Regions from separate parts of the Exiguobacterium sp. R-17 genome, predicted to be linked through region 1. Evidence: riboswitches for the same ligand, from Rfam matches in the RefSeq annotation. Region 1 holds a riboswitch; the other holds the start of a gene.
The links. Region 1 has a riboswitch for lysine ahead of ACN9MT_RS01225 (amino acid permease). Riboswitches for the same ligand answer to the same signal wherever they lie in the genome.
Positions count from the first base shown of each region.

Region 2: it holds a riboswitch for lysine, as region 1 does, so the genes downstream of both, ACN9MT_RS02575 (aspartate kinase) here and ACN9MT_RS01225 (amino acid permease) in region 1, are expected to answer to the same signal.

Region 1 is NZ_CP184372.1:198,412-214,417, reverse strand. Features, by position in the region: gene ACN9MT_RS01255 (glycerol-3-phosphate dehydrogenase/oxidase) at 1-673, shown strand, start outside; gene ACN9MT_RS01250 (amino acid permease) at 721-2,157, opposite strand; gene ACN9MT_RS01245 (DUF2252 domain-containing protein) at 2,383-3,678, opposite strand; gene msrA (peptide-methionine (S)-S-oxide reductase MsrA) at 3,747-4,694, opposite strand; gene ACN9MT_RS01235 (hypothetical protein) at 4,764-4,946, opposite strand; gene ACN9MT_RS01230 (solute:sodium symporter family transporter) at 5,007-6,767, opposite strand; gene ACN9MT_RS01225 (amino acid permease) at 6,919-8,400, opposite strand; lysine riboswitch at 8,532-8,720, opposite strand; gene ACN9MT_RS01220 (MarR family winged helix-turn-helix transcriptional regulator) at 8,886-9,341, shown strand; gene ACN9MT_RS01215 (diguanylate cyclase) at 9,479-10,570, shown strand; gene ACN9MT_RS01210 (TetR/AcrR family transcriptional regulator) at 10,612-11,217, opposite strand; gene ACN9MT_RS01205 (HlyD family secretion protein) at 11,410-12,066, shown strand; gene ACN9MT_RS01200 (DHA2 family efflux MFS transporter permease subunit) at 12,079-13,770, shown strand; gene ACN9MT_RS01195 (hypothetical protein) at 13,901-14,452, shown strand; gene ACN9MT_RS01190 (nitroreductase family protein) at 14,576-15,133, shown strand; gene ACN9MT_RS01185 (CDP-glycerol glycerophosphotransferase family protein) at 15,253-16,006, opposite strand, start outside.
Region 2 is NZ_CP184372.1:476,556-492,561, forward strand. Features, by position in the region: gene mprF (bifunctional lysylphosphatidylglycerol flippase/synthetase MprF) at 1-1,895, shown strand, start outside; gene nagA (N-acetylglucosamine-6-phosphate deacetylase) at 2,080-3,237, shown strand; gene nagB (glucosamine-6-phosphate deaminase) at 3,234-3,995, shown strand; gene ACN9MT_RS02545 (LCP family protein) at 4,320-5,429, shown strand; gene phnF (phosphonate metabolism transcriptional regulator PhnF) at 5,486-6,220, opposite strand; gene ACN9MT_RS02555 (alanyl-tRNA editing protein) at 6,349-7,497, shown strand; gene ACN9MT_RS02560 (GNAT family N-acetyltransferase) at 7,494-7,922, shown strand; gene ACN9MT_RS02565 (argininosuccinate synthase) at 8,041-9,246, shown strand; gene argH (argininosuccinate lyase) at 9,243-10,613, shown strand; lysine riboswitch at 10,684-10,861, shown strand; gene ACN9MT_RS02575 (aspartate kinase) at 10,974-12,173, shown strand; gene ACN9MT_RS02580 (aspartate-semialdehyde dehydrogenase) at 12,187-13,179, shown strand; gene dapA (4-hydroxy-tetrahydrodipicolinate synthase) at 13,197-14,078, shown strand; gene dapB (4-hydroxy-tetrahydrodipicolinate reductase) at 14,075-14,821, shown strand; gene dapD (2,3,4,5-tetrahydropyridine-2,6-dicarboxylate N-acetyltransferase) at 14,808-15,515, shown strand; gene ACN9MT_RS02600 (branched-chain amino acid transaminase) at 15,541-16,006, shown strand, end outside.

The DNA.
Region 1 (16,006 bases):
CGAATCAACGTGGTCTGGACTACGTCCACTCATTCATGAAGATGGAAAAGATCCAAGTGAACTGTCCCGAAAAGACGAAATCTTCGTTTCGAAATCCGGTCTGATGTCAATCGCCGGTGGTAAGTTGACTGGGTACCGGAAAATGGCGGAACGAATCATCGATATGGTCGCGGAGCAATTCAAGACAGAAGAAAATCGAATTTATCTTGCTTCCCGTACGCACGATATCTTGCTTGGTGGTGGTCATCCACAAGGAAGTAAAGGATTCGCGCGTTACATGAAGGAACAACAACCAAAAGGCGAAGCACTTGGGTTGTCACCGAATGAGACGACATGGCTCATCCAGCGCTACGGTACGAATGTCGAACGTGTCTTCGAATTGATTCGGACACGCGGTGACGAAGCCGCTCGTTATCAATTACCGTTACACTGGTTCGGTGCCCTTCTGTATGGTCTAGAAGCAGAGCTCGTCATGCAACCCGGTGACTTCTTGAATCGTCGTGCTTCAGCCGTCTTCTTTGATTTCCCACATGCTGAACAATACGCAGACGGTGTTCTTGCCCTGATGCGTAGCGAACTCGGCTGGTCGGCAGAAGATGAAGCGAAAGCCAATGAAAGCATTCGTCGTGAATTTGATGCGGTTCGCGTCAAAGGTCCTGTTCCACTTTCCTAACACAAGAAGACCCGATCGCCTGAAGGCGACCGGGTCTTTTGATGTGTTTACTCTTCTTCTTTTGAAGCAGCAAGTTCCGCTGCCGGCATGTTTCCTGGGTGTAGATTTGAACGCTTACGCGCAAACGTAAAGTAAAGCACTAAACCGATTGCAAGCCAGATTCCGAAAGCAATCCATGTCTCGAGTTTCAAGTTGAACATCAAGAAGAGACATGCAGCGATTGCTGCGATTGGCACATATGGCATACCCGGACATTTGAATGCACGTGGGAGATCCGGCTGTGTTTTACGAAGAATCAAGACAGCGACAGAGATTAAGACGAATGCTGCGAGTGTACCCATGTTGACGAGGTTCGCGATGACATCGAGTGGAACGAATCCAGCGACGAGTGAACTACCAAGTCCGATCATCCAAGTCGCCTTGAATGGTGTTTGGTATTTCGGATGCACTTCGGAGAATACTTTAGGGAACATCCCGTCACGCGAGATCGCAAACGCGAGACGCACCATTCCGTATGTCATGACGAGAATAACCGTTGTGATCCCGAGAATCGCACCGAGATCGATGAAACCAGCGACCCAGTTTTGACCTGCCATTTGAATCGCAAGTGAGACCGGGTGATCGATACCAGCGAATTGTTTGTAAGGGACGATCCCTGTCATGATGGCTGCGACGATGACGTAAAGAATTGTACAGACAGCAAGTGAACCGATGATACCACGTGGTAAGTTCTTTTGTGGATCACGGACTTCTTCCGCTGCTGATGTAACAGCATCAAAACCGATGTACGCGAAGAAGACGATCGCAGCACCCGAGAAGACGCCTCCCCAACCAAATGGAGTGAATGGTGTCCAGTTTGATGGTTCAACGTAGCCAACACCGACGACGATGAACAACACGACGACTGCTAATTTGATGACGACCATGATGTTGTTGACACGTTTCGTTTCCTTGATTCCCATCGACAACAATGCCGTAATGGCAAAGAGGATCAGGAAGGCTGGAAGGTTGAAGTATGTCTTGGCTCCTTCTACTGCTCCTGGAGCTGCTGAGAGAGCTGTTGGCACATGGATATTAAATCCTGCGAGTAAAGACTGGAAGTAACCTGACCAACCGGCTGCTACGGCACTGGAGGCGAGTCCATATTCGAGAATCAAGTTCCAACCGATGATCCAAGCGAAGATCTCTCCCATCGTTGCATACGTATACGTATAGACGGATCCACTGACCGGAATCGTTGATGCAAATTCAGCGTAAGCAAGAGCAGCTAGACCACAGGCGATGGCAGATAGAATGAATGATACGATAAGTCCTGGTCCTGCAGTCAACGCTCCTGTTCCCGTCAAAACGAAGATTCCGGTACCGATGATGGCGCCAATTCCTAAAAACGTTAAATCCATCGCGCCAAGATTTCGAGCAAGTCCACTGTTGCGTTTACTTGCAGCAATCATAGCGGAAACATCTTTTTTCCGCGTCAAACTCATGATGTACTTCCCCCTATATCCGTTGTGATTTGTCTTACGAAGCGAGTCGTTCGTAAGAACTTAATCAAAAATTTACGAAGTTTTCAGATAAATTGATATAGGTCATTATACCTATTTGTTTTTTGCGTGATGCTTTCATCTGTTAAAGAGTAAAAATCACTTCAAAAATATCGGCATGTAACATCTGTTACATACCGATATTTTTCTCCTTTTTCAGTCCAGGTTTTAAGTCGTTTTCCACGTCTTCGTCCATTCTAAAAACACTTGGTAATCCAGCTTTGTTCGCATGACATAAGCTTCCGACCAACGCTCGATCTGCTCCAAAAAAGCGGTATCGGAAACACCGATAGCTCGAATGATTTCAACATCCGCATGATGGGTTAATATTTTTTCTTGAATTCCCGCATCTTGATCTGCCCGCGCATGGATTTTCGCGGTAATTTGACCTTGAATACATAACACATTCTCAAGGTCTTCCTGACTTTTTATATGCTTCGCCTTTAGTTTTTTCTTGTACGGTGAGCGCTCGCGTACATAATATTCCTTTTTTTCAATCGTCAGATAACCAAGATATGGATCTTCATGTGCCTGCATCGCCTTTTGCGACGTGATGACCCGTCTCCCTTGATGAACGGTTTCTGCTTCTGGACGATAAACGGGCAGGAATAACGAAGGGACAGACGTTTGCGCTTGTTTCATCTCAAGAATCAAATCTTCTTCTCCCCCTTCGCCCTCAATCAAGATGTAATAGCGCTCGAGACCAATGGATGCTGTTCCGCTGTCTAACTTACGAACGATATCCTTGATCGTATAGAACGATTCCTCACGGCGATCCTCGGTGTCGATTGTCTCGATGTAGGAAGGCCAGGCAGACTCAATTGCTGCTCGTGTCGCATCATCTACTACTTCCATATCCGGGAGTGTACAAAATCGTCTCACGCCATCTACCAGTTCCGTTCGCTCCCCCATTAATTCTTCACGTTTTTTTTCTGCTTTTTTGATTAATTTCTTGATTGGTCCTTTTGTATTATCCCGTGTAAAACAAACATCACTTGGATCTTTTCCAAGTGCATACTTTTTTAAATCATGTAAGTATTCAAGAACATAATTACGAATTGCAGGGACTGAATCATATCCTGCCTCTTCAGCGAATAATCGCACAGAGACTGCCATGCGAATCAAATCGTATAAATACGATCCTAAGTATCCTTCATCAAAGTCGTTGACGTCGTAGATGATTTCTCCTTTTGCATTGCCATGGACACCGAAGTTCTCAAAGTGAAGATCACCTTGGATCCAAGTTGGCTTATCACGAGGTGTGTCAAAACCAAGCGGAATCCGGGTCACATCGTAATAAAAAAGATGCGAACTCCCCCGAAAAAAACGAAATGGACTCAAACTCATCTTGTCGTACTTTTCCTGACGTGCTTTCTCATCGAGCTGACGGATTTCATGATCATAGAAATCAAGTACCTTTGCAATCGTCATCTGTCGAATCTCTTCATACACGGACTGAAACATCTGATCCTCTCCTTTCCATTTGAAAAAAAGAGCAGTCAAAACGAAATCGTTTGACTGCTCTCTACATGTTACTCGAAATGTTTTTTATATTCCCCGTATCCTGCCGAATCAAGCTCTTCTACCGGAATAAATCGTAACGCTGCTGAGTTGATACAATAGCGTAGACCACCAAGCTCTGTCGGACCATCATCGAAAATGTGACCAAGATGACTATCTGCATTCGCAGAGCGTACTTCCGTCCGCGTCATCCCATGACTCGTGTCGAGTTCGACTTCCATCTTGTCTTCTGAGATCGGTTTAGCGAAGCTCGGCCAACCGCAGTTTGACTGGAATTTATCTTTTGATGTGAAGAGTGGTGTACCATCGACGATATCGACATAAAGACCTGGACGTTCTTCATCCCAGTACTCGTTACGAAAAGCGGGTTCTGTCCCGTTCTCTTGTGTGACTTTATACTGAATCGGTGTCAGGCGCTCTTTTAGTTCTTTTTCCTTACCATGATCCTTCCACGCTTCCTTAACGAATTTCGCGCGACCTGAGCCGACGCTATACATCTGATAACGGAACGGATTCTTTTTATAATAATCTTGGTGATATTCTTCTGCTGGCCAAAACGGCTTTTCCGGACGAATCTCTACTGCGACCGGACGCGAGAAACGTCCTGATGCGTCAAGCTCTGCTTTCGAACGTTCAGCTGCTTCACGCTGCGCTTCATCGACATAAAAAATAGCCGGCTGATATGATTCACCACGGTCATTGAATTGACCACCGCCATCTGTCGGGTCGATTTGACGCCAGAAGATATCGAGTAATTCTTCATACGTAATGACGGACGGATCGTACGTGACTTCAACCGCCTCCAAGTGACCTGTCGTTTCCGAACAGACCTCTTTATAAGTCGGGTTCTCTGTATGACCACCGGTATATCCTGAAATGACCTGCTCTACCCCATCATATTTATGGAATGGCTTGACCATGCACCAGAAACAACCACCTGCAAATATTGCTTTTGCCATCTATCTTCCCCTCCTCTGTATGTCTCTATTTTACCGCGTTCAGAGAATGGACTCGACTTTCCTGCTCATTCAATCCTCTGGATTCGTTTTTAGGCGACGCATGACGAAGTAAATTGCCGCGAAGACAAGAAGAAGTCCTCCAAGCGAGTACCAGATGTTATTCAAACGATAAATCATTTGGTACAAGGCAAGCGTCACAAGCAATAATGCGATCGGTAAGAAGGCACGCTTAAAGTGGTACCAGTAATTCACGAAGATCGCCTCCTGTTTTTCTTTCATCTTACCCGATATGTCATACCTTCTGCGAGAGGATTATTCAGCTTGACGGTACTCTTCTTCGAGATAGGTCCGGTACTTCGCTTCCCAAGCATTTAGCGACACACGCCATAATATGATCGTTGCAATAGCAAGCCCCAACGTAACCGGCCAAAACCAAGTTGATACGATGCCTACTGTCGAAGCTAGTCCGATCTTTGAGAACAAAACGTACGTCCAAACGATAGATGTACATAATAGGATTGAGACTGGAATCGCGAATTTCCATGGAATGAGCTCGACAGAGTATCGTCGATTGACCTTTTTTGACTGGACTGCTGGATAACGATACCCCATGAATACCATGAACAATACTTCAATCACGAGTAGAATACCGTACCCATGAATATAGCTAATGCCATGATCCCAACCGAACAGTTGTTTGAAACCGAAGACGAATAAGTAATATGCGAACACGTGAAAGATGATGACGATTTTCGCTGCAATCGCCGGGATTCGTTTCATGAAAATCCCCATTAATACGATAACAAGAATCGGAATGTTGAAAAATCCTGTGAATTGTCGGATTAAACTCCATAAGCCGTCCGGTGCATACATTAAGAACGGCGCAATGATGAAAGAAATCAAGGCAACGATCGTTCCAAACCATTTACTAACGCGAATCAGATGTTCATCACTTGCCTCTTTCGCAAACACTGGCTGATAGACATCCAGTACGAAAAGTGTTGCAATACTGTTTAAAAGCGAGTTAAACGAACTGAAGACGGCTCCGAGTAAGACAGCTAAGAAAAATCCCATCATCGAGACTGGCAGCAATTCTGTAATCAGTCGAGGATATGATAAATCACCGCTCGTCAGTGTATTTCCATACAAGTGATAAGCAATGATTCCAGGAATCAGCATGAAGACTGGAACTAACAACTTCAAAAATCCTGTCATTAAGACTCCTTTTTGACCTTCTTTTAAATCCTTTGCGCCGAGCACACGCTGAATGACATATTGATTTAGTGACCAATAGAATAAATTTGCGAATAAGATTCCCGTAAATATCGAGAAGAACGGAACGGCATCGGTTGAGCTTCCGATTGCGTTCAGCTTCTCCGGTTGCACAGTTGCAATCGTCTTCATCCCTTGAAGGAGGTTCCCGTCACCAAGCGCAATAAAGCCAAGTACTGGAACTAAGAATCCAACGAAGACGAGTCCGATCCCATTCAACGTATCGGAGACAGCCACCGCACGTAGTCCTCCAAAAATCGCATAAATCGCTCCGATGATCCCGACGACCCAAACGACTAACCAGAGGGACTGCGTATAGCTGAGGCCGAACAACTCAGGGACATCGAACAACTGCAAGACAGCAATCCCACCTGAGTACAGCATTGAAGGGATCGTGACACACATATATCCGAGTAAAAAGAGTAAAACTGTCATCCGACGAACCGTCTCATCATAACGGTGACTTAAGTATTCCGGCAACGTCGAGATACCAAGTCCAAGAAACTTCGGAAGTAGATAGATGGCCATGATGATCGCAGCAAAGCCTGCTGTGACTTCCCATGCCATACTTGACATGTTCCCCATAAAGGATTGCCCATTGAGCCCAATCAACTGCTCTGCTGATAAATTGGTCAGCAGTAACGAGCCGGCAATGAACACGCCACTTAGCCCTCGACCTGCTAAGAAGTACTCATCAACACCTTGTGTTTTCCCGCGCGTCAACCGGTACGATATGTAGGCAACGAGCAACATGAAAAATGCTGCAGAACCTAATGTAAAAAATAATTCAGATGTAGTCATGTATCTCCCTCCCTCTCTTTTTCAAAATTCCTATTCTCAAATATGTATTCATTGATTCCTTTTTTATACTTTTTCAAAACTATATTTTAGAAAACGTTTTCTTTTTTAGGAACAAAAAACCACCTTCTATAAATAGAAGGCGGCTAGTTGATTACGATTGACGTGGATGTTCTGGGAAGTCCATCTCTTCGTAACGAACAATCGACGTCCGGTTTTTGAATTTGTGTCCTAACCAGAAGGCAAGGAACAACGGAATTCCGACATACGTCGCGGCAATCCCGACCCAATCAATTCGATCAGCAAGGAATGCTGCATAGTTTTGACCAACGATGACAAGGAAACAAAGACCGAATGCAAACAGCGGACCGAACGGGAACGCTGGTGCCACGTAAGGTAAATCTTTCAACGAATGACCTTGTGCAAGGAATCCTTTACGGAAACGATAGTGACTGATCGCAATTCCGAGCCATGCGATGAATCCTGTCATACCTGAAGCATTGAGTAACCACAGGTAGACTTGTCCACCGAACATCGATGTTAAGAAACAGAGCGCACCGATTGCTCCTGTTGCAAGCAAGGCGTTACGCGGTACCCCATTTTTCGACACTTTTGCAAAGAACTTTGGTGCATCTCCTTGACGAGCAAGTGTATACAGCATCCGTGTGGAAGCATACATACCTGAGTTACCAGCAGATAGAACAGATGTCAAGATGACGGCGTTCATGAGTGCTGCCGAGAACGCAAGACCTGCTTTTTCAAAGACGAGCGTAAACGGACTAACGGCAACGTCCGTGATGTCATTGGAAACCAAGTTCGGGCTCGTATACGGAATAAGCATCCCGATGACGAAAATCGCAAGGATGTAGAAGAGTAAAATGCGCCAGAAGACTTGTTTGACTGCTTTTGGAACGTTTTTTTTCGGATTTTCCGATTCACCTGCGGCAATTCCGACTAGTTCCGTTCCTTGGAAACTGAATCCAGCAACGAGGATGATCCCGATGACGGCAGGAATACCACCGACGAACGGCGCATCCCCGAGAGCAAAGTTTTTAAAGCCAACTGGTGGCTCCGATGTAAAGACACCGAAAATCATCGCAACACCGACGACTAAGAAGACGATGACAGTGACGACTTTAATCATGGCGAACCAATACTCCGCTTCCCCAAAACCTTTAACGGAGAAGTAGTTCAAGCCGATCATGAGTAAAAGGAATAAGGCACTGAAGTAAAATCCAGGAACGTCCGGGAACCAATACGTCATAACGATTTGTGCTGCAACGAGCTCAACTGCGATCGTGACCGCCCAGTTGTACCAGTAGTTCCAGCCGAGGGCAAAGCCGAATGAGGGATCGACGAATTTTGTCCCGTATGTCGAGAAGGATCCGGCGACAGGCATATACGCCGCCATTTCGCCAAGACTCGTCATTAGGAAGTAGACCATCAGACCAACGATTGCATACGATAGGAGTGCACCACCTGGTCCTGCTGCTGCAACGGAAGCACCGGACGCGATGAAAAGTCCTGTTCCGATTGCCCCACCGATGGCGATCATCGACATATGACGGGCTTGTAATCCACGTTTTAATCCTTCGGCTGTCGAATCTGTTGTTTGTTTCACATCTAGTTTGTTCATTTCGTTCGCTTCTCTCTGTTTAGATTTTTTGAGAGGACACTTTTTGAATGAAAAAACAAAAAGCGCCCTCATCTTCCAGATGGAAGATGAGAACGCAACATAATAAAATGAATGCGCCTCATTCTACCGTCGTGAAAGATAGCTCTCCACAAGTAAGTGATACCCGACTTGTGACAGTATTAGACCTATTCGATCTAATCCCAATCGATCATCTTCAAAGCGATGATTGATTTCGGCAATTCTTCCTTTCAGGTCACTTCATTTGTCGCTTGACGACATCCGTAACCGTACTCTTAAGAACTGCAACCTCCATCCCACTGGTTGAGTGAGAACTGAATTAAATTAGTTATTACTACGCCATATTACACAAACCGCCACGAAATTGTCAATTGCCTTTTTTGAATCTGGGGTAGTAGATGGTAAAAATCCGATATGTTTAGTACACTAAATGATAGAAGTCCACTGAGAGAAAGGATGCTGCTTGCATGCCACAGGAACGTGATTTGCTGACTTACCGACTCGAGGAACAAATGCGTGTCATTCTTCGTACCCTGCGACGTGAACTTAATCGACTATTTGAAGGAACAGCGACCCGAAGCGAATTTTTCATCTTACGGAGTCTTTCAGAAAACGGTCCTCAGCGTCCGACACTTCTTGCGGAACAATTTGAGCTGGCGACGAGTCAAGTCACTGCTTTAACGGATAAGCTCTATAAACAAGGATATGTCACACGGACGCGTTCGACGGAAGATCGTCGCTCGATTGTCCTCGCTTTGACGGATGATGGAGAGCGTGCTTTTCGGGAACTCGAGGTCGTCCGAAGAAACTATTTACAAGATCGCTTCGGAACTTTAACAGCAGAAGAACTGGAAACGATGATTCGCGTCTTCGATAAGATTTTACTGACGATGGATGAGGATACGCTCACTTCGTCTTCATAAAAAACGGTAGATTTTCTACCGTTTTTTATGTTTTATCTAAACATTTACCTCTGTCTAACCGTTACCTAGATGAGTATACTGGAGTATATATATGGAAATCTGTTAGCTGGGGGAGTTGGGAGGATTTGTTGTCCATCATGAATCAATTCATCATTAACTTTTGTCTACTGTTCACGACGATTACTCTCTTATTCTTACCATTTCGGAATCGACCACGTATTTCGCTGAATTCCAGCTGGAGTACACGCCTCATATTGGGAACTGTCTGTGGTCTGATTGCAGTTTTGTTGATGTTCAATGGCATTCAGATCGATGTCGCCCGTGTGGATTTACGAATCATCCCAGTCGCGATCGCTATGCTATTCGGTGGTTTCCCGAGCGCCATCGTCGCCGGTATAATGATCATCGGAACACGTTACTTTTTGACACCCGTCGATCAAATGGAGGGTTTTTATCTGTCCACACTGATTATCGTCTTAATCATTACGACGATCGGAATCGTACGTCGATTCGTTCATGTCTCGACACGCCATTTTCAATTATTGGTGTCAATTGGTGTTCTCTATTCGTTACCTGCCATCTATATCCTGACAAACAGCTGGTCGACATTCTTTAAAATTTCAATCGCTTATATCTTCTTTAATCTATTGGCTGGCTTTGTTGCTTTTCGACTGCTGACGGAATTACGCCGTCACTTCGAAAACATTCAGTATCAACAAAAACTAGCGATGACGGATGCTTTGACCGGACTTGCCAATCGGCGCCGTCTCGATGATTCACTGTCACTTGTCGGTTCAACGGATCAAGGGTATTCACTTGTCTTGATTGACATCGACTTCTTCAAGCACGTCAATGATACATATGGTCATGACGCCGGGGATGATGTCCTACGTCAACTCGGCATGACACTCGCTTCCTTAACACGACCGGATGACCTCGTCGGACGGTACGGTGGTGAAGAGTTTTTGATCATTTTACCAAGCACTACAGCTAAAGAAGCTCAAAAAATCGCAGAGTTGGCTCGGATGACAGTCGCACGCAACCTGTTCCCGACGGCAGACGTACCTGATCTGCAAATCACGATTTCGCTTGGGATTGCACATTCTAGTGGTTCCCATACGTCTCTTGAAGCATTACAACAAGCAGATAAAGCGTTGTATTACTCAAAAGAAAGCGGACGAAACCGAAGTACGATTTATACGAAGGAACTTGCCTTCCGACAAGCTTGAATATGAGACATTTCCTAGCGGGAGTGTCTTTTTCTATGACCTTATTCCGTTTCTTTCGGAAAACCGATGCTTTCAACCGTTCCAAAGACGATCATCCGGCTCAATTGCTCCGCCATATATGCGGATGAATATGGCCGACCGTTTCGCAACCAGGAAATCAATAATCCTAACTGTCCACCAATGACATAGTTCAGTAACAAATCCCGATCGACGAAAGTCGCATCCTCTGCGACTTGGGATCGAAAGACGAGGCGATAATTTTCTTTCAACGTATCAAGAAAACGTGAGATGAACGTTTTGATAGGACCTTGAACGAGCATCGTTTGGTAAAACAATTCGTTTTCTTCAATGTGAATGAACAAACGAGCAAAATAACGACTGACCTGTTCGACTGTCGGAAATACGGTGCCTGTACCTGTAATCCGAATCGCTTGTTCGAGTGCCATCATCTGTTCCTCAACGATTTGGTCAAGCAAATCATATTTATCTGTGTAGTGCGCATAAAAGGTCGAGCGGTTCACACCCGCCCCATCCGTCAGCATCTTGACGGTGATGCTCGAAAAGCTATTTGTCTTCAGTAAACGAAACAATTCCATCGTAATACGGTCACGTGACCGTTTTGGTCGTGGATCACGGCTCTCTTTCATGTGCATTTCACTCCTTTTCCATCATCTTTTTAAAAATGAATCCGTTATCATTTATTTTTCCAACATTTTGTCGGAAATTGTTGGTTGTTTGTTATCTAACTATCCATATAATTAACTATATTAATTACTCCTCCCCCCAGAGGAGTACTTTTTTTGAATCGATTGTACACAAGAAAGGATGCTAACACACCCATGAGTATGAAAAAATTACTAATCATTAATATCGTTACACTCATCGTTTTGATCGGTGGTGGGGTCGTCGGATACTACTATTACGATCAAGCAACAAGCTATGTCAAAACAGACAATGCGAAAATCGATGGCAAAATGATAACGATTGCTAGCCCAAGCGCTGGTAAATTAACGGACTGGTCTGCTAAAACAGGCGAATCGCTCGACAGCGGTGCAACACTTGGTCACATCATGACTGCGCAAGCTGGACAAAAACCAACAGATCTTTCTGTTTCGATGCCTGCGAAGGCAACGATCGTTCAGTCGATGGCGACAAAGAACGGCTTCGTCGCAGCCGGTACACCACTTGCCTATGGTTTTGACTTAAACGACCTTTGGGTCACAGCGAACATCGAAGAAACAGAAATCGATGAAATCAAAGTCGGACAAACCGTTGACGTATATGTCGACAGCTATCCTGACACGACACTTTCTGGTGAAGTGGAACAGATCGGAATGACGACAGCTTCGACGTTCTCGATGATGCCTTCTTCAAACGGAAATGCGAACTACACGAAAGTCGCACAAGTCATTCCAGTTAAAGTATCACTCTCGCAAGAAAAATCACTCGACATTCGACCTGGTATGAATGTGACCGTCCGCATTCATAAGGATTAAGGAGGGACGTTCATGTCTACTACCTTCTTGTTCGGATATAGTGCGTTCACGATTCTGATCATCATCGGCGTCAACTGGATCGCCCGCCGGAATCGTCAATCCGACATCGCACTGGCCACTGACGGACCGACACTTGAGGAGTCCCTCGAGACGGAACCGACGATGACCGTGACACCACCAGTCGCAGCACCTTCAAAACAAGTATCGACTGAAAACGTCAGTATTCCGAAAGTACTGACGGTCTTACTGATTGGTATGTTCATTGCTATTTTGAACCAAACGTTGATTAATGTCGCGTTACCGGTTCTAATCAATGACTTCAACGTGTCGACGTCCACTGCCCAGTGGTTGACGACAGGTTTCATGCTCGTCAACGGGATCTTGATTCCGATCAGTGCTTTTTTAATGCGCAGTTATACGTTCCGCCAGTTGTTCCTCGCGTCGATGACACTGTTTTTCTTTGGATCAATCATCTGTTCGATGGCGATGAACTTCCCGGTCATGATGATCGGGCGTGTCGTTCAGGCGGCAGGTGCTGGTATCTTAATGCCACTAGGATCAAATGTCTTCATGACATTGTTCCCACCGCATAAGCGTGGCGCTGCCATGGGAATGCTCGGAATCGCGATGATTCTCGCTCCAGCAGTCGGACCAACGATCACGGGATATGTCATCCAAAACTATGATTGGCACGTCATGTTTTATGCGATGTCGTTCTTTGGATTAGTGACATTGTTACTCGGTACGGCCTGGTTCCGCCTGACGCAGCCACTCTCGAAACCTTCTTTTGATGCACTTGGTGTATTATTCAGTACGATTGGGTTCGGCAGTCTCCTTTATGGATTCAGTGAAGCCGGGAATGACGGCTGGGATAGCCCGATCGTCATCAGCACGATCGTCATCGGCTTAATTGGAATTGCTGCTTTTGCAATGCGTGAGCTGTCGATGGAAGATCCGATGTTGAACATTCGCGTCTTGAAGGTTCCGGAATTTTCATTTACCCTCTTCATCAATGTCATCGTCACGATGGCGTTGTTCGGTGGGATGTTGCTTTTACCGATTTACCTTCAAAGCATTCGCGGTTTTTCACCGGTCGATTCAGGTCTTCTCCTTTTGCCCGGATCACTGATCATGGGAATCACCGGACCGATTGCCGGTCGTTTATTTGACCGCTTCGGTATTCGACCGCTCGCTATCTTCGGTTTGACGTTGATGACGTACGGGACATGGGAATTGACGCAATTAAACATGGATACGTCGTATTATTCCATCATGGGCATCTACATGCTTCGGTCATTCGGTATGGCATTCATCATGATGCCGATCATGACTGCCGGTATGAACGCTTTACCGATGAAGATGATCCCGCACGGAAACGCAACCCAAAACACACTTCGTCAAGTCGCCGGCTCCATCGGAACGGCAATTCTCGTCACCGTCATGACCCGTCAAACGACGGCTCACTTGGCAGACGATGCGAATCAGTTCACGACGCTCGACCCGACGCTTTCGCAACATTTAAACGATCTTGGACAACAGCTGGGTAGCTCACAAGCTGCTTCAACGAGTTGGTTTACGATGCTGACAAAACAAGCAACGATCCAAGGGATCACTGACGCGTTCTGGATTGCGACCGTTTTATCTGCGCTCGCATTGATTCTGTCCTTCTTCTTGCACGGAAAAAAAGAACCAAATCTGGATTGATTCATGAAGGACCAGTTGATGTCATATCAGCTGGTCTTTTGCTATACTTCGTGAAAAGTTCTTCTTTGCACTTCTCTCTTAAAATCGATACACTAGGGACAATGAGTTTCATATCTAAAGGAGATGCTTTATGGTTGCCTTTCTGCAATTTTATGCGTTTATCTTTGCTTGTTGTTTTGCTTGGCAAGTCGGTCGACCATCGCCTTGGTCGCAAAAGATTTTTCGCGCCTTTTTAACAAGTGTCAACGGGCTCTTCGTCTTTGCACGTGCCTCGATTTCAATCTTTTTGTTAGTTGGACCACTATTACTCGTCACATATCTTGTTTTTCCACGATTAATCACTTTTGAAAATGGTTTAGCGATGGTGATCAGTGTGCTCGTCATCGGTCTGGTCGATCGTCTCGTCAGTCTCGTCGTCCTACCACTCATGCGTTCCTTTTTCCTAAAACGTCAACGCGTCATGCCACAATCGGTGGAAATGGTGCTCTATACGATGGCAATGGCTGTCTTGCTCTTCATTCAGCTTCATGCTGTTCCTGGCGTTCAGATTCATGTAGCATTAACGCTTTTCCTGGGATTCACGATTTATTTCGCCCATTATTTATTTGCGTTGTACCGGATTCGTCTCATGAAAAAGAAACTAACGACTGTTGCTCAAGAAGAGGAACGAAAAGCCTCTTAATACAAATTCAACGAAAGATGATTTCCTCTTGGAAATCGTCTTTTTGTTTTCTGACAAATAACATTGACAATGATAATCGTTATCATCTATAGTGAAAAAGTACTCAGTGAGGAGATGAAACGGATGCATGTCCAACAAGTGATTGAAACACGCCGGTCCATCCGGTCTTATACGGAACAACCAGTTCCAGTCGAATTAGTAGAGGCATTACTCGAAACGGCGATGTATGCCCCGAATCATAAATTACGAGAACCTTGGCGTTTTGTTCTCGCAATCGAAGAGGGACAAACTCGGTACGTCGATGCTTTGATGGAGTTACTGACAGCGCGTGGTCAATTCGAGACGAAAACATCTGAACAACGTCAACAGGCTGAACAAAAATTACGGGAAGTCCCGGTTTACTTAACAGTACTTTGTCAGGTACAAGGGACACCGGATCAACAGCTAGAGGATACACTCGCAACAGCTGCCATGATTCAAAATCTACAGTTGGTGGCGACAGAGCGCGGCCTTGGTTGCTGCTGGAAGAGCGGAAAACATTGGTTTACACCAGAATATGCTTCACTCGTTCACGCTTCAGAAAATGAACGAGTTCTCGGCGTCATTCAAATCGGCTGGCCAGCCCTCGTTCCACCTGTCAAACCGAGAACGTCCCTGAAGGACAAGTTGACGCACTTTTAAGAGGTGCGCATTCTGCGAGCTACCCCTGCTCGCGCCAATCAAGCCCCAATTCAAAATAAAAACGTTCCGATGACGTCTCTCTCCCCAAATGGAGACGCAATCGGAACGTTTTTTTGTGTTCATACCGGCGTTTTCGTATAGACAGGTGCTTCCGGAATCGTGTCATATAACAAATGATCGACAATTCGTTTGGTTGCTTCCCCGTCCTGATACGTAAAGAACTGATTCGCGAACGTCTCGATCTTCTGCGTATCGAATTGCCCGCGTTTAATCCAAGCGATGACGTCTTCGAACGTCGAGACAATCGGTCCCGGTACGAAGGATTCATACGGGAAATAGAAATCGCGTTCTGCTTTGTACGACTGCAGATCGTTAACAAGGAAAATCATTGGCTTCTGCAACAAGGCAAACTCGAAGATGACAGATGAATAATCCGTGATCAGAATATCCGCAATCTGCATCAGATCATTGATGTCCGGATAGTCTGTCATGTTAATGATTTGATCCGAATACGCGTCCGGTACGATTGGTGGATTAAGAACGAACGGATGCATCCGTAATAAGAGGACTGTATCCGGTCCAAGCTCATGACGGAACTTCTCAAAATCAAGTTCTTGATCGTAATGTGCTGTCGTCTGTCCGTTTCCACGGAATGTCGGCGCGAGCAGGATGATTCGTTTCTTGCGCCACTCTGGGTAACGGTCATACAATTTTTCTCGCACACGGGCTTGTCGTGCTGTATTCAGTAGCTGATCCGTCCGTGGAACCCCTAACGGATAAATCCGTTCCTGCGTCATCCCGAAAGCATCCGCATAAGGTGCGACACAGGCTTCACCGGAAACATAGACCTTGCTATAATTCCGGTGAATCTGG
Region 2 (16,006 bases), 280 kb from region 1:
ACGTCAGTTTTGCAAAAGTGATCGGTGTCTTCATCATCGCTGCGACAGCCGGTTTGATTTCGATGGTACCCGGCGGATTCGGTTCATTCGACTTAGTCTTTTTGATCGGTATGCAACGTGCAGGAGTCGAGGAAGGCATCGTCTTGACGGGATTATTGATTTATCGTCTCGTTTATTACTTAATTCCATTCTTAATCGGTGTCGTCTTCTCGGCTCGAGAGTTTAGTGGTCCAGTCGTCAAGATGATCGAAGATAAACCCATTGTTGGTCCGTCGGTTGAGGTCGGGGGTGTCATTTGGCGCTTGCAATTGCGATTCCTCAGTAAAATTCGTCACTTCACCTTAGCGTTGATTACGCTTGTCGCGGGTATCACGATCTGGGGGCTAGCGATTTTGCCACCGGTCTCGACACAATATGAATATCTGGAATCTAAATTGCCCCATGAAGCGTTGTTGCTCGCAAACAGTTTCTTTTTGATGGGCGGACTATTATTTGTCCTCTTATCGACGGCGCTCTATCGTCGAACGAAGCGTTCCTTGTATATGATGTATGGCGCATCGTTCTTCGCGCTGGTCGGGATGGCACTTCGTGGATTTAACTTGATTTCCTTCCTTGCCGTCGTCGTCGTCCTCGGATTGTTACTGATGTCTCGTAACGCGTTTCATCGGGAACGGACACTGATTACGACGTCGCGTTTCATCCGGGTTGCGTTCGTTGGTCTGTTGTACATTGGCGGGTTCGTCTTTTTCGGATACGCTTTTTATACACTCGGGTCGGCAGACGGAACAGAAGTGTATCCGTCGCATGAGATTTTCATGTTTGCCGCGAGCTCATCCATCTTTGCGCTCGTTTATGGATTAGTTTTCATACGCTTGTTTAACACCTTTAATCAACCGGTGCTCGGGGAGCAGTTCGATGCTGAAAAAATCGAAACGGTATTACGTGAACAGGGTGGCAATTATTTGAGCCATTTGGCGTTTCTCGGAGATAAGCGCTTCTTCTTTTCCGAAACAGGTCGTTCGTTCATTCAGTTTAGTCAGACTGGCAACCGGATCATGGTACTCGGTGATCCAAGTGGAGATCCAAAGGAACATTCACAAGTTATCGCCTCCTTCCTGCGCCGTGTCGAAGATCTCGGATACATTCCGAACATCTATCAGATTCAAGCGCAAAACATGTCGCTGTATCATGATTTCGGCTTCAACTTCTTCAAACTCGGTGAAGAAGCGATCGTCGATATTCCGTCTTTCACCGTATCAGGAAAAAAACGAGCTGGACTTCGCTCGATTAAAAATCGCTTTGAACGAGAAGGTATGACGTTTGAAGTGATCGAGCCACCTTTTTCGGATACATTGTTAGCAGAACTGCAAGAGGTCTCGGATGAATGGTTAGGTGGGAAGTCTGAAAAAGGCTTCTCACTCGGTTACTTCCACAAACCTTACTTAAATCGAGCACCAATCGGCATCATGCGTGAAGCGGAAGGACGGTTGATCGGATTCATGACGTTCATGCCTGCTTACCAAGAGGGAGTCCTATCGATTGACTTGATGCGTTTTCGACCGGACGGACCGAACGGGATCATGGATGCGATGTTCATTCGGCTATTCGAATATGCGAAAGAAGAAGGCTACCGGACATTCAACATGGGAATGGCACCACTCTCATCCGTCGGCGAGGATGAAACGTCCTTCTGGCAAGAACGTGTGGCGGCAGATGTCTTTAATAATATTCGTTACATGTATAGTTTCACGGGTCTACGACGATACAAAGAAAAATACGATCCAAAATGGGAAGGGCGCTACCTTGCTTACCGAAAGCGGCAATCGTTACCGATAGCAATCTTAAAAGCGACGCGTCTGATTTCTCGAAAGAAAGACCGAATTTTATTACCCTGATCGACTGACGCATGAAGATGGCAGTAGACGGGTATACAAAGGGCGACCCTTTGTCTAATGACAAACGGGATCGCCCTTTTGCAATTTCAGTTCAAATGTATAAAGGTCTATACAACTAGAAATAATCACGTTATACTAAATACGAAAGCAAGTCATGGAACGGATAGAGAAAGGGTGATGCCAGATGACAGTGATCATCAATGCCCGGATTTACACGGGAGAGCAGACGATTGAAGACGGGTTCATTCGCTTTGACCGAACCATCGAGGCGATTGGAACAATGTCGGAATTTGAGGAAATCGCAGGAGAAGAGACGATTGATGCGCACCATCAATCACTCATTCCTGGAATGATCGATGTGCACATTCATGGGGGATATGATGTCGATGTCATGGATGGAGATGCCGAAAGGTTGCATCATTTCAGCCGACAGATGTTACAAGAAGGCGTGACGTCCTTTTTAGCGACGACGATCACCCAAGATTGGGCAGACATCACACGAGCGCTCGAGACGGTGCGAACAGTCGTTGAGGAAGAGGACACGACGATCGTCGGTGTTCATCTCGAAGGACCGTTCATCAACCCGGATTATGCTGGTGCGCAACCGCGCAAATATATCGTTGAACCCGATGTCGAACAGTTCCTGAAATGGCAGGAAGCGTCTGGCAATACGATCAAACTCGTGACCTATGCCCCAGAACGCCCGGGAGCGCGTACATTCGAGGAGGCAGTGCGATTAACGGGTGCGATTCCGTCTGCCGGTCATACGGATGCGACGTATACCCAAAACCAAGCTGGTCATGTCACCCATGGTACTCATCTCTACAATCAAATGCGTGCGCTGCATCACCGGGAACCGGGAACAGTCGGGTACTGTCTCCTAACGCCGGAAGTCTATGCCGAGATCATTCCGGACGGGATTCATAGTGCACCGGAAATGGTGGACTTCGCCTACCGGATGAAGGGTGCAGATCGATTGATCGTCATCACGGATGCGATGCGCGCCAAAGGACTCGCAGAAGGTGAATACGAGTTAGGGGGACAAGCTGTATTCGTTCGAGACGGTGCGGCACGCCTTGAGAATGGTAGTTTAGCCGGAAGTATTTTGACGATGGACGCCGCTTTACGAAACATCATCGCCTATACAGGTTGTACGCTCGAAGAAGCGGTTCGTATGACATCGGTCAATGCGGCAAAAGAGCTTCAGTTGACACAAAAGGGAAGTCTCTCGGTCGGTAAGGATGCGGATATTGTGTTGCTCGACGAGGGATTACACATTCAAGAAACGATTCATCGTGGTACGCGATACCGGATCACGAACGGAAAGGAGTCTACCTCATGAAATGGATGATTGTAGAAAAAGGAGAAGAATTAGCGCATGTGGCGTATCAATTTTTGAAACAGGAAATTGAGCGTCATCCGGAAGGATTAACAGTAGGGCTTGCGACGGGCAGTTCACCAGTCGGTGTGTATGAAGAATGGCGGAAGGACTCGCTTGACTGCAGACATGTGACGACGGTCAATCTAGATGAATATGTCGGTCTCAGCCCAGAACATCCACAAAGCTACCATACGTTCATGCAAGAACACTTGTTTAATGATGTACGTTTCAAGGAGTCTTTCGTACCAATCGGGAATACGGAAGATCCGGTTAAAGAAAGTGAACGATACGAGGCGCTCGTGCGCAAGCGAGGAATCGATATCCAATTGCTCGGAATCGGAGCGAATGGACACATCGCTTTCAATGAACCAGGTACGCCGTTCGATGCGAAGACACACGTGACGGAATTGACGGAATCGACGCGAGAAGCGAATCAACGTTTCTTTGATCGATTGGAGGAAGTGCCGACGAAAGCGATCACGATGGGAATCGGTACGATCATGGAAGCAAAAAAAATCCTTCTCGTCGCTTCAAGCGAACGAAAGGCAGAAGCCGTCCGCGATATGATGGAAGGGGTCGCGACGACGGATTGTCCGGCGACCGTACTCAAACGTCATGCCGATGTTATGGTGATCCTCGACGAAGAGGCCGCCTCTTTATTGTCAGATGACGCTAAACGTACAGGGCGGGCTGCTTATTTGAATTTCATGAAAGCATGATGGAGAAACACGAATGAATTACAAGGTACAGAGCCACCCCATCAATTGGCTTTGTACCTTTTTTGTGGTTCATGAAAGAAGGGAATAAAGCCCGGTCTCATGCGATTTTATATTTTAACGTGAGATAGGTGAAGAAATAACGAAAGACGACATGCTGGTAGCATTCATGCTAATCAGGCAAAGTGCTACGATACCGGAATTATTTTAGATGCAACTATTCTGTGCGATTTCTTTAATCGAAACGTAAATTGACATTTCATTAAATGTCCGGATAATGGAGATTAGCGAACTTTACGGAAAATTTACATGAAAATGAGGGTTTACATGATGGAAACGCGATCCGCACGAAAGAGACAGCCAAGTGCTGGCAAGATGTTCATGAAAGTCGTCGCTGCACTCGTCCTGCTCGTCACAATCATCGGTTCTGGTTATGCTGGAGCTGTTTTTATCAAAACGCAAGAAACATTGGCAAAGACGCAGATTAAGATTCCCGGCTCAAAAGTGAGCTCTAAATATGATGATGTTCCGTCTGAATCATTCTTGATTCTCGGAACGGATGAAACGAAAAAAAGCAAGGAACGTCATGAACCAGCTCGTTCAGACGTCATGATCGTCGGAATTTTGAACAAAAAGACGGAGCAATTAGTGTTGACGAGTATCCCACGTGATTCACTCGTGAACATCGATTATTCGAAGTATGATATCCCTTACGGCAAGACAGGTGTTGAGCAAGATAAGATCACACATGCCCTTTACTTCGGTTCGATGGATAAATCGAATTCCTACAACGGCATTAAATTAGCACGTGAAACGACAGAAAACCTACTCGGGATTCAAATCGATCACGTCATCAAAGTTAATTTCCAAGGATTCGTTCAATTGATTGATGCATTAGATGGTGTAGATATCGATGTACGGTATGCGTTTAAAGAACAAGATTCAAAACGTAAAGCGGGTACCATCACCGTTGATAAAGGAAAGCAACATTTGACGGGGGAACAGGCACTGGCCTATGTCCGGAACCGTCATGATGATCCGCTCGGTGATATCGGTCGCGGACAAAAACAGATGCAAGTCATTCAAGCGGTCGCAAAAGAAGCGGCAAGTTTCCGTTCGCTCAGTGCATACCGTGATATTTTGGATGCCGTGGGTGATAATGTTGAAACAAACTTAGGACCGAATGATTACACACGCTTAGCAGATTTCACTGCAGCACTCCGTGACACAACGGAGTATCAGCTCGCTGGAGAAGGCTATATCGGCATTAGCGGGAAATGGGAATACCACCTCGATCCGAATCAACTGGAACAAGTGAAGAGCAACTTAGCGAAAGCGATGCAAGGTCAAGAAGTCAAGCCGATCGCAGATGAAACGGATGCTGTACAAGATACGACTGAACAAGCACCAGAGACAGAAACGATCCCTGCGCAGTAATCTATACACGAAAACCCCTCGAATCACCGTCACAGCATGGCGATTCGAGGGGTTTTTCAGCGTTGGCGTTCCATTTCGACAGTGAAGGTATATCGGTCTCCTCGGTAAGCAGAGATGACGTATTCAAACGGTTGTTCCGTCGCGAGATACGTCAGTTGCTCGACGGATAAGACAGGCGAAGCGGTCGACAAGCCAAGGTGACTCGCTTCTTCCTTTGTCGCGAGACGTGATTCAAACGTTTGACTCGCACGTCCGAGGTTTAATCCACTCGCTTCAGCAAATGCATAGAGTGATGCGGTCGCGACGTCTTGATCGAGTCCAGGCAAGAGTTGCTCTGGGATGTAGACGGTCTCAAGAGCAAGAGCTTGCTCATCAGCAATACGTAAACGCTTCAATTCATATACAGATGCGCCTTCACGAATCCGGAGCTTATTTGCGATCGTCATCGACGCGTCGATGATTTGATAGGAGAGGAGCGCACTCGTCGGTTCTAGTCCAAGATGTTCCATCTCTTCCGAGAAACTCGTCAAACCGGAAAGTTGCATGACGATTTTTTTATTCGCGACGAATGTTCCTCGTCCTTTTTGACGAATCAAGTAACCAGCGTTGACCAAGTTTGAAATGGCTTGACGAACCGTCATTCGGCTAATTTGGTGGGCCTCGGCGAATTCGCGCTCGGACGGAATCAAGTCTCCAGGTTGAAGGACACCGCTTTCGATTTGTTGTTTTAAGGCAGCTTCAATTTGATAGTAAATGGGGAGTGGTGAATTTTTATTGATGTGCTGAATCACGGCATTTCGTCCCTTCGCGATCGGTAGTCTTTCGTCTAGTGTACTAGGAAAAAGGCAAGCCGACAAACGGTTCTGGATGAAATATGGCATAATACAGAGTGAAACTGACAGAGAAAGGTGGTCGAGGCATGCGCCCCGAACAAATAGAATCCGATGTCCGAACCTTTCAGACATCCCTTCGTGCGACAAAACAAGTAGACGGCTATTGGGTTGCTTTAGAGAAAAGTTACTTTTATCCGGAGAGCGGTGGACAGCCAGCGGATCGTGGAACATTGAACAACCAACCTGTCCTTGACGTTCAAATCGAAGACGGTGTCGTCTGGCATCAACTGGCGAATCCGCTCACAGGAGACGTCACCGGGATCATAGATGATGCAGTCCGAATTGATCATGCGGCGCAACATACGGCACAACACGTCATCTCTGCGATTTTACACGATGAGTCGAACATCAAAACGCTTAGTTTTCGGACGGGAAGTGAGGTTTCGACGCTTGATATCGAGACACCTGAATGGACAACTATTCAACAAGAACAGCTGGATCGACGATTACGACATGTGATTGAACAAGGATTACCGATCACGGCGACTGAATATGACGAGGAGGAAGCCCTACGTCTACCATTACGAAAAACACCACAAGTCGAAGGACGAATTCGTGTCGTTCAAATCGGCACACTTGATTATAGTGCCTGTGGTGGGACGCATCTCGATTCGACGGCACAGCTCGAGTTGATTCTCTTTACTGGGGTCGAACGGATTCGTGGGAACATTCGTCTATCCTATGTCGCAAAGGAACGGGCATACCAACTTGTTCAGTCAGAACGTCACGCCTTGAGGGAAGCGGCGCAAGCTTTGTCAGTCAAGCCGGTTCAAATGCTAGAAGCCGTTCAAGCGTTACAAGAAGAACAAAAACGCTTAACGAAACAGGTCGAACACGCCCAGGAACAACTTGCAACATTCACGCTCGCTCAAGCTTTAGAACAACAAGAAGGTATTCTGATGTTTGAACATCTGAATGAAGAAATCAAAGCATCCGAGCAACTCGCTAAAGCGATCCAAGAAGCGGGACGCGTCGGCGTCGTCTGGAATGCGACGACAAACAAACTACTGATGAGTAGTCCAGGGGAACCCCATCTCGGGAAGTTCGCTAAAGCGCATGTCCAAGCATTCAATGGACGAGGTGGAGGAAGTGCGGTTCAGGCACAAGCACAATTTACGAATCGGGATGATGCGATGGCATATGTCGATCGATTACGGGAGGAATATCAGTTATGACAGTCATTCAAGTACGTACAGCAGAACAACATCAAGCCGTTCGGATGATCCGGGAGCGTGTCTTCGTCGAGGAACAAGGCGTACCACGTCATCTTGAATATGATACACATGATGAAACAGCGATTCATCTGCTTGTCCTCGATGAACAGAGTCGACCGGTTGCAACGGGTCGCACACGACCATATGACGACCAACGGATGAAGGTGGAGCGTGTGGCGACGCTGTCGACAGCCCGAGGAAAAGGATACGGTGGTGAGTTGATGCAGGCGATGGAACGTGTCGCGCGGCGTGAAGGAAAACAACTGCTGACACTCGGTGCACAAGTCCAAGCCATCCCGTTTTATCAAGGTCTTGGTTATACGATCGTCTCCGATGAATTCGACGATGCGGGCATTCCACACCGGACGATGGAGAAGAAAATGTAAGTTATTTTGAAAGAAATCCTGCAAAAAGGGTTTCTTTTTTTTGTTTTCTATGTATATATATAATTCATAATGAATTTTTATACAGACAAATGAATTAAAAACCAGGAGGGAATTATACATGTCAAAACAAAAATTAATCTTAGCGTACTCTGGGGGACTCGATACATCAGTAGCCATCAAATGGTTGAGCAAGGACTATGATGTCATTGCCTTATGCATGGATGTCGGAGAAGGAAAAGATTTATCCGTCATCAAGGAAAAAGCACTCCTCGTCGGTGCGATCGAATCAATCGTTCTCGATGTCAAAGAAGAATTCGCACAAGACTTTGTCTTGCCAGCACTTCAATATGGCGCCCATTACGAAAATGCCTATCCGTTGATCTCAGCGCTTTCGCGTCCATTGATCGCAGAAAAGCTCGTCGAAGTCGCACATCAGCATGGTGCGACGGCGGTCGCACACGGATGTACCGGAAAAGGGAACGACCAGGTCCGGTTCGAAGTTTCGGTCGCGGCACTTGATCCGTCACTCGAAGTCATCGCACCGGTTCGGGAATGGAAATGGTCACGGGAAGAAGAGATCGCCTACGCGAAAGAAAACAATGTGCCAATCCCGATCAACCTCGACAGCCCATACTCGATCGACATGAACCTTTGGGGACGGAGTAATGAATGTGGCGTCCTAGAAAATCCATGGACAGAACCACCACAAGACGCATATGCGTTGACGGTAGCACCAGAAGACGCTCCGGATCAGGCAGAAGAAGTCATTATCGGCTTTGAAGCAGGTGTTCCAGTTTCTATCAACGGGACGAAGTATCCATTAGCGAAACTGATTACGGAACTGAACATCATCGCTGGAGCACATGGGGTCGGACGGATCGACCACGTCGAGAACCGTCTCGTCGGTATCAAATCGCGGGAAGTCTATGAGTGCCCAGGCGCAACTGTTTTACTCAAAGCGCACGCTGCACTCGAAACGATTACATTGACGAAGGACGTCGCGCATTTCAAACCATTACTCAGCAAACAATACGCAGAAACAATCTACAACGGTCTCTTCCATGCGCCATTGACGAAAGGCTTGAAAGCTTTCTTGACGGCAACACAAAAGGACGTTACAGGAGAAGTTCGCGTTAAACTGTTCAAAGGAAATGCAACTGTTACAGGTCGTCAGTCGGCTGTCTCGCTTTATGATGAGAAACTTGCGACGTACACGAAAGAAGATGCATTCGATCATGAAGCAGCAAAAGGCTTCATCAAATTACACGGTCTTGCCGTTTCAACGCATGCGAGTGTACATCGTCAGGCAGGTGTAACGAAATGACCAAACTCTGGGGTGGACGTTTTACGGAAAGTGCTTCCGCTCAAGCGGAAGCCTTCGGAGCATCAATCACGTTCGATCAAAAATTAGCAAGCGTTGATTTGAAAGGCAGTCTCGCACATGCACAGATGTTATTTGAACAAGGGATTCTCGCTCAAGATGAGTGGACACAAATCCAGCAAGGATTAAAGCAACTCGAAGCGACGTTAAAGGACCATTCCTACACATTAGCGGACGAAGACATTCATATGAATCTTGAGCGTTTGTTGACGGAACAGATCGGTCCAGTTGCAGGGAAACTGCATACGGCACGGAGCCGAAACGATCAAGTCGCAACCGATTTACATCTATGGATGGAGCAGCATGTCGAAGCGTTGACGACGGCATTACGCGAGCTCCAATCGGTCATTACGGAACAAGCTGAGCAACATATCGAGACGGTTATGCCGGGGTATACGCATTTGCAACGGGCACAACCAATCTCGCTTGCGCATCACTTGCTCGCTTATTTCTGGATGTTCGAACGTGATGTCGAACGATTGACGGACAATCAAAAACGAATTCGGAAATCACCACTCGGGGCAGGCGCGCTCGCGGGGACCACGTTCCCGATCGACCGTTTCCGTTCTGCCGAGTTGCTCGGTTTTGAGTCGGTCTATCCGAACAGTCTCGATGCTGTCTCCGATCGTGACTTCGTCATTGAATATCTCGGAATCGCCTCAACCGTCATGATGCATCTCTCACGTTTTTGTGAAGAAATCATCATCTGGGCGTCGCAAGAATTCGGCTTCATCGAGTTGTCTGACGCCTTCTCGACAGGCTCAAGCATGATGCCACAAAAGAAAAACCCTGATTTTGCTGAATTGATTCGTGGAAAAACAGGTCGCGTCTACGGCAACCTGATGGGCTTCTTGACGACGATGAAGGCATTACCACTCGCTTACAACAAAGACATGCAAGAGGATAAGGAAGGGGTCTTCGATACAGCAGATACCGTTCTCAAGTCCGTTCAAATCTTCACCGGAATGATTGAATCCGCGACGTTTAAGACCGAAGCGCTCAAGAAGGCGACAATGCAAGACTTCTCGAATGCAACGGAACTCGCCGACTACCTTGTAACGAAAGGCATACCATTCCGGGAAGCGCATGAAATCGTAGGGAAAGCCGTCCTTTACTGTGTGCAGAACGGTTGTTTCCTGAAGGACTTGAATCTCAAGACGTATCAAACGTTCCATCCTGATATCACAGAAGACGTCTATCCGCTCCTCGATCCGGTTCAAGCAGTGGCACGCCGGACAAGCTACGGCGGTACAGGGTTTGCTGCCGTTTCGGAGCAACTCGAACTCGCGAAACAGCATCTTGCGAATTGACGAATTTTGAAAAAAATCAGTCAAATGACTGGATTTAACAAAAGATGTCTGCTATAACTGTAACTAACAACCGACAGATAGAGGCGCGGATGACATGAGTAGCATCATTCTTGAAGGCAAGCATGCTGAATGATGTGAAAGGGGAAGTCCGCCGAAGTGAACGAGAAGATGCTTCTTCTTATTTGCTGGTACAACGGTTAAGATCCGTTGTACTGCCGAAACCGATGTTTCGGAGCGCTATCTTACGTAAAAGAACGAATGACTTTGTCTTCGTTTGTCCGATCGTGATAACGACGGGCCGTAGGAACGCTCCTACCGGCCCGTCGTTTTTTTCTGTATCGGGACAAAGGAGATAGGATTGTGACAACTGTACTTAAATTTGGTGGAAGCTCGGTTGCGACTGTCGAACAGATTCAGTCTATTGCGAATTATTTGAAGAGTCGCGCAGCCGAAGGTGAAAAACTCGTCGTCGTCGTTTCGGCGATGGGCAAGATGACAGATTCTTTGATCGCTCAGGCACAAGCCATCACGGATCGCCCTGAGCGGCGAGAACTCGATCGGTTGCTTGCCATCGGAGAAGAACAGACGATTTCATTACTCAGCATCGCTCTCAACTCACTTGGCGTCAAAGCGTTATCGCAAACGGGCGCGCAAGCAGGGATCAGCACGATGGGCGTGCATACGAAAAGTAAAATCAAACAGATCGATGGAGATCTATTACGACAAAAACTCGAAACGTACGATGTTGTCATCGTCGCCGGATTCCAAGGTGTCAACGAACTTGGTGACGTGACGACACTCGGACGAGGCGGATCGGATACGACGGCTGTTGCTCTTGCGGCAGTCCTTGATAAACGGTGTGAAATCTACACTGATGTCGACGGTGTGTATACGGCTGATCCACGAATCCATGCCACTGCTCAACCGATTCCGCACATCTCATATGATGAGATGATGGAGATGAGCGCCCTCGGATCGAAGGTTATGGAAATGCGGAGTGTCGAATTAGGAAAAAAATACGGCGTACACATCTTCGTCGGGAAAACACTTGAATCGAAAAGGGGAACATGGATCATGGAAGCGACGGAAACAATGGAACAAAAAGCGGTCACGAGTGTCAGTGTCACGAAGAACGTCTTGACGGTATCAATTAAACACGTACCGCAAACGAACGCAGCAGTAGCCGATATCTTCGAACTCTTATCGAACCGTCACGTCAATATCGACATGATCAGTCAAACGACGTTCGACAGTGACATCTTCTTATCGTTCTCTTGTCCACTCGACGAAGAAGAGTTCCTCGATGAAGCATTGAAAGATATCATGGATCGCTTCACGACAGTCAAGGTCGATCGCCACGATCAGCACGCGAAGTTGTCTGTCGTCGGAATCGGGATGCGGGATGCGACAGGTGTTGCCTCAAAGTTGTTCGCGATCTTCCGAGCAGAGAACATCCCGTTCTATCAAGTCACGACATCAGAAATCAGCATCTCGTATACGATTGCACAAGCAGATATTGAACGGACGGTTGCAGCGATTGCAAACGCGTTCGAGTTATAAGGAGGAAAACAGCATGTATCATGTAGCCGTCATTGGAGCAACCGGCGCCGTCGGTCAAAAAATGTTACAAGTACTCGCAGAACTGGATTTCCCGGTCAGTCGCTTATCCGCCTATGCTTCTGCTCGTTCAGCAGGGAACACGGTACAGTTCAAAGGAGAAGACATCACGATTCAAGCGTTGACACCGAACATCACGGAAGACGGTATCGATGTCGCGCTGTTCGCAGCGGGCGGAACGATCAGTGAACAATATGCCCCTTTACTAGCTGAAAATGGAACACTCGTCGTCGATAACTCAAGTGCCTTCCGGATGCAGGAGACGATTCCACTCGTCGTACCAGAAGTTAATCCACAAGCAATTCAAGCGATGGATCGCTTAATCGCGAATCCGAACTGTTCGACGATTCAATCCGTCGTCGCCTTAGCACCGCTCCAGTCACTGGGATTCGAACGGATCAATTACACGACGTATCAGGCAGTATCGGGTTCTGGTCAAAAAGGGATCGAGGACTTGGCGCGTGGGGCGCGCGGAGAAGAACCTGTCAATTATCCGCATCCGATTCACGATAACATCTTGCCGCATATCGATGTGTTCCTTGAGAACGGCTATACGAAAGAGGAGCAGAAGATGATTGATGAAACAAGAAAAATCTTCAATCTTCCAGCATTGCCTGTCAGTGCGACGTGTGTCCGGGTTCCGGTCACGAACTCTCACTCGGTTGCAATCAATGTCACGTTTACACAACCGACGACGGTTGCAACGATTCGTGAAGCACTTAAAAACGCACCCGGCGTCGTCCTCGTCGATGATGTCGCGAATACACGCTATCCGATGCCACTCGATGCGAGTGGGACGGACGACGTCTACGTCGGTCGGATTCGACAAGATGATAGTCTCGCGAACACGTTCCATCTTTGGTGTGTAGCTGACAACATCCGAAAAGGTGCTGCGTCGAACGCCGTACAAGTTGCACGCCAAGCGATCGAAGAGTCGATTCATTCATAAAAAAGGAGGAGTTCTTCATGTTCAAAGGAGCAGGTACAGCACTCGTCACACCATTTAATGAAGCAGGCGAGTTGGATTTACATGTATTCGAACGCTTGATCGAGCAACAACTCGCAGCAGGGATTCAGGCACTTGTCGTCGGAGGGACGACAGGAGAAGGCTCGACATTGACGAATACGGAATTCGAACAACTACTGACGACTGCCGTTCAGGTCACGGCAGGACGAGTACCCATCATTGCAGGAACGGGTTCGAACAACACGGCAGTAACGATCGAGAAAACATTACTCGCAGAACGCCTCGGTGCGGACGCAGCGATGCTTGTGACGCCTTATTACAATAAAACATCACAAGCTGGTCTCATCGCACACTTCACGGCAGTTGCTGATGCTACACAATTACCAATCATGCTGTACAATGTCCCGTCACGGACTGGTGTTGCGATTGCCGTCGAAACAGCGGTGACATTGGCACGTCATCCTCGGATTCAAGCTTTTAAAGAAGCGAGTGGAGACGTCAGCTTCATGGGTGAACTGATGGCGGCGATTCCGGAAGACTTCGCGGTCTTCTGTGGAAATGATGATCAAATCCTACCGTACATGGCATGGGGTGCACAGGGCGTCATCTCGGTTCTTTCAAATCCGTATCCAGCAGAGACACAAGCACTTGCTGAAGCGTTACTCGCGCAAGATCTCGCCACGGCCCGCCGGATTCAGGCAGACTTGTTACCAGTCATCGGTGCTTTGTTCAGTGACGTCAATCCGATTCCAGTTAAAGCATCGCTTGAAGAACTTGGCTTTGCTGTCGGTGCACCGCGCTTACCACTCGTCCGTCAATCGGAATCGGGTCATGCCCATTTACTTGAAACAATGCGTGCTTACAAAGGAGTGGTTCGATGAGACTCGCGTTACACGGTTATGGGGCGACAGGACAATACGTCGTCGAACTAGCAGCGCAAAGTGTCGTTGCGATCGTTGACCGGACGAAGTCATCCGATACAATCGCTTCATATGCCGAGCTGACGGAGATGTCAGAAACAGTCGATGCGATCATCGACTTCTCGCATCCGAGTTTGCTACCGGATCTACTCGCATACGGGCTGGCGACAAAGACGCCACTCGTTATCGCGACGACTGGTTTTTCTGAAGCGGAGCTTGCGTCCATCAAGGACGCTGCAAAAGAAATTCCGATCTTCCAGTCGTATAACATGTCGTATGGTATCGCAATGGTGCAGCAACTACTGAAGACACTGGTGCCACTGGCAGGGGCGTATGACATCGAATTGCTTGAGAAACATCATAATCAAAAAGTCGATGCTCCAAGTGGGACGGCCGAGTTGTTACTGCAAACGATTCAGACGGCACGTGACGTCACACCTGTGTATGACCGGTCGCAGACGCGGCAAAAGCGGGAGACGAACGAGATCGGGATGCATGCGATGCGCGGTGGAACGATCTTCGGAGAACACGAAGTCTTATTCGCAGGTGTCGACGAGTTGATTGAAATCAAACATACAGCGCTATCGAAAAAAGTATTTGCTTCTGGTGCGATCAAAGCAGCTGAAGCACTCATTCAAAAAACAGCGGGACTCTATACGTTAGAGACGCTCTACACACAGGAGGATTCACATGTTACTCACTGATGCTTACGAAATTGCTAAATTCATTAAAGATGCAAAAAAACAAACACCGGTAAAACTTTATGTTAACGGCGATTTGGCGGGCTTGACGATCGAAGGTGCTACAGCGTTCGGATCAGATGAATCAAAAATTTTCTTCGCAGATGCAGGACTTGCGGCTACTTTCTTAGAAAAGTATTCAGATCGCATCACGGATGTTCATGTGGAGTATGACCGTCGCAACAGTGCGGTACCTATGCTTGATACACGTCATTTGAATGCGCGAATCGAACCAGGTTCATGGATTCGTGATCATGTCGTCATTGGTGACAACGCGGTCGTTATGATGGGTGCCATCATTAATATCGGCGCATCGATCGGAGATGGTACAATGATTGATATGAACGCTGTCGTCGGTGCACGTGGGACGATCGGGAAAAACGTTCATGTCGGCGCAGGTGCCGTGGTCGCGGGTGTCCTCGAACCACCTTCAAAAACACCTGTCATCATTGAAGACGGTGTCTTGATTGGTGCGAATGCAGTCATTCTCGAAGGCGTCAAAGTCGGTAAAGATGCCGTCGTCGCTGCCGGTAGTGTCGTCACAGAAGACGTACCTGCTGGAAGCGTCGTTGCCGGAACACCTGCACGTGTCATCAAACAGAAAGATGCGAAAACAGAAGAGAAGACGCAATTGGTGGATGATTTACGTTCACTCTGATTGACGTCGAAGAGGAGGAAAACACATGGCAGTGGATACACAGTATGGAGAAGCAATTTGGTTAGATGGAGTCTTTCATGATCCGAAAGATGCGAACACGAGCGTCATGTCACATGCGATTCACTATGGTAGTGGATTCTTTGAAGGAATTCGTGCCTACGCGACACCGGACGGACCGGCGATTTTCCAATTGAAGGAACATATTGAACGTCTTTTCCGTAGTTGCGCCTATTACCACGTCACAATTCCGTATACGGTTGATGAACTCGTCCAGGCGACGATTGATCTAGTTGCGAAAAACGGATTCGAATCTTGTTATATCCGTCCATTCGTGTTCCTCGGTACGCCATGGCAAGCATTGATGGCGAAAGATACGACAGTTCATGTCGGCATCTCTTGCTGGGAACTTGGGGAATACTTCGATAAAGGCGCTGGCATCCGTGCTAAAGTCGCGTCATATCGCCGCGTCTCATCAACGATGATGCCGATGC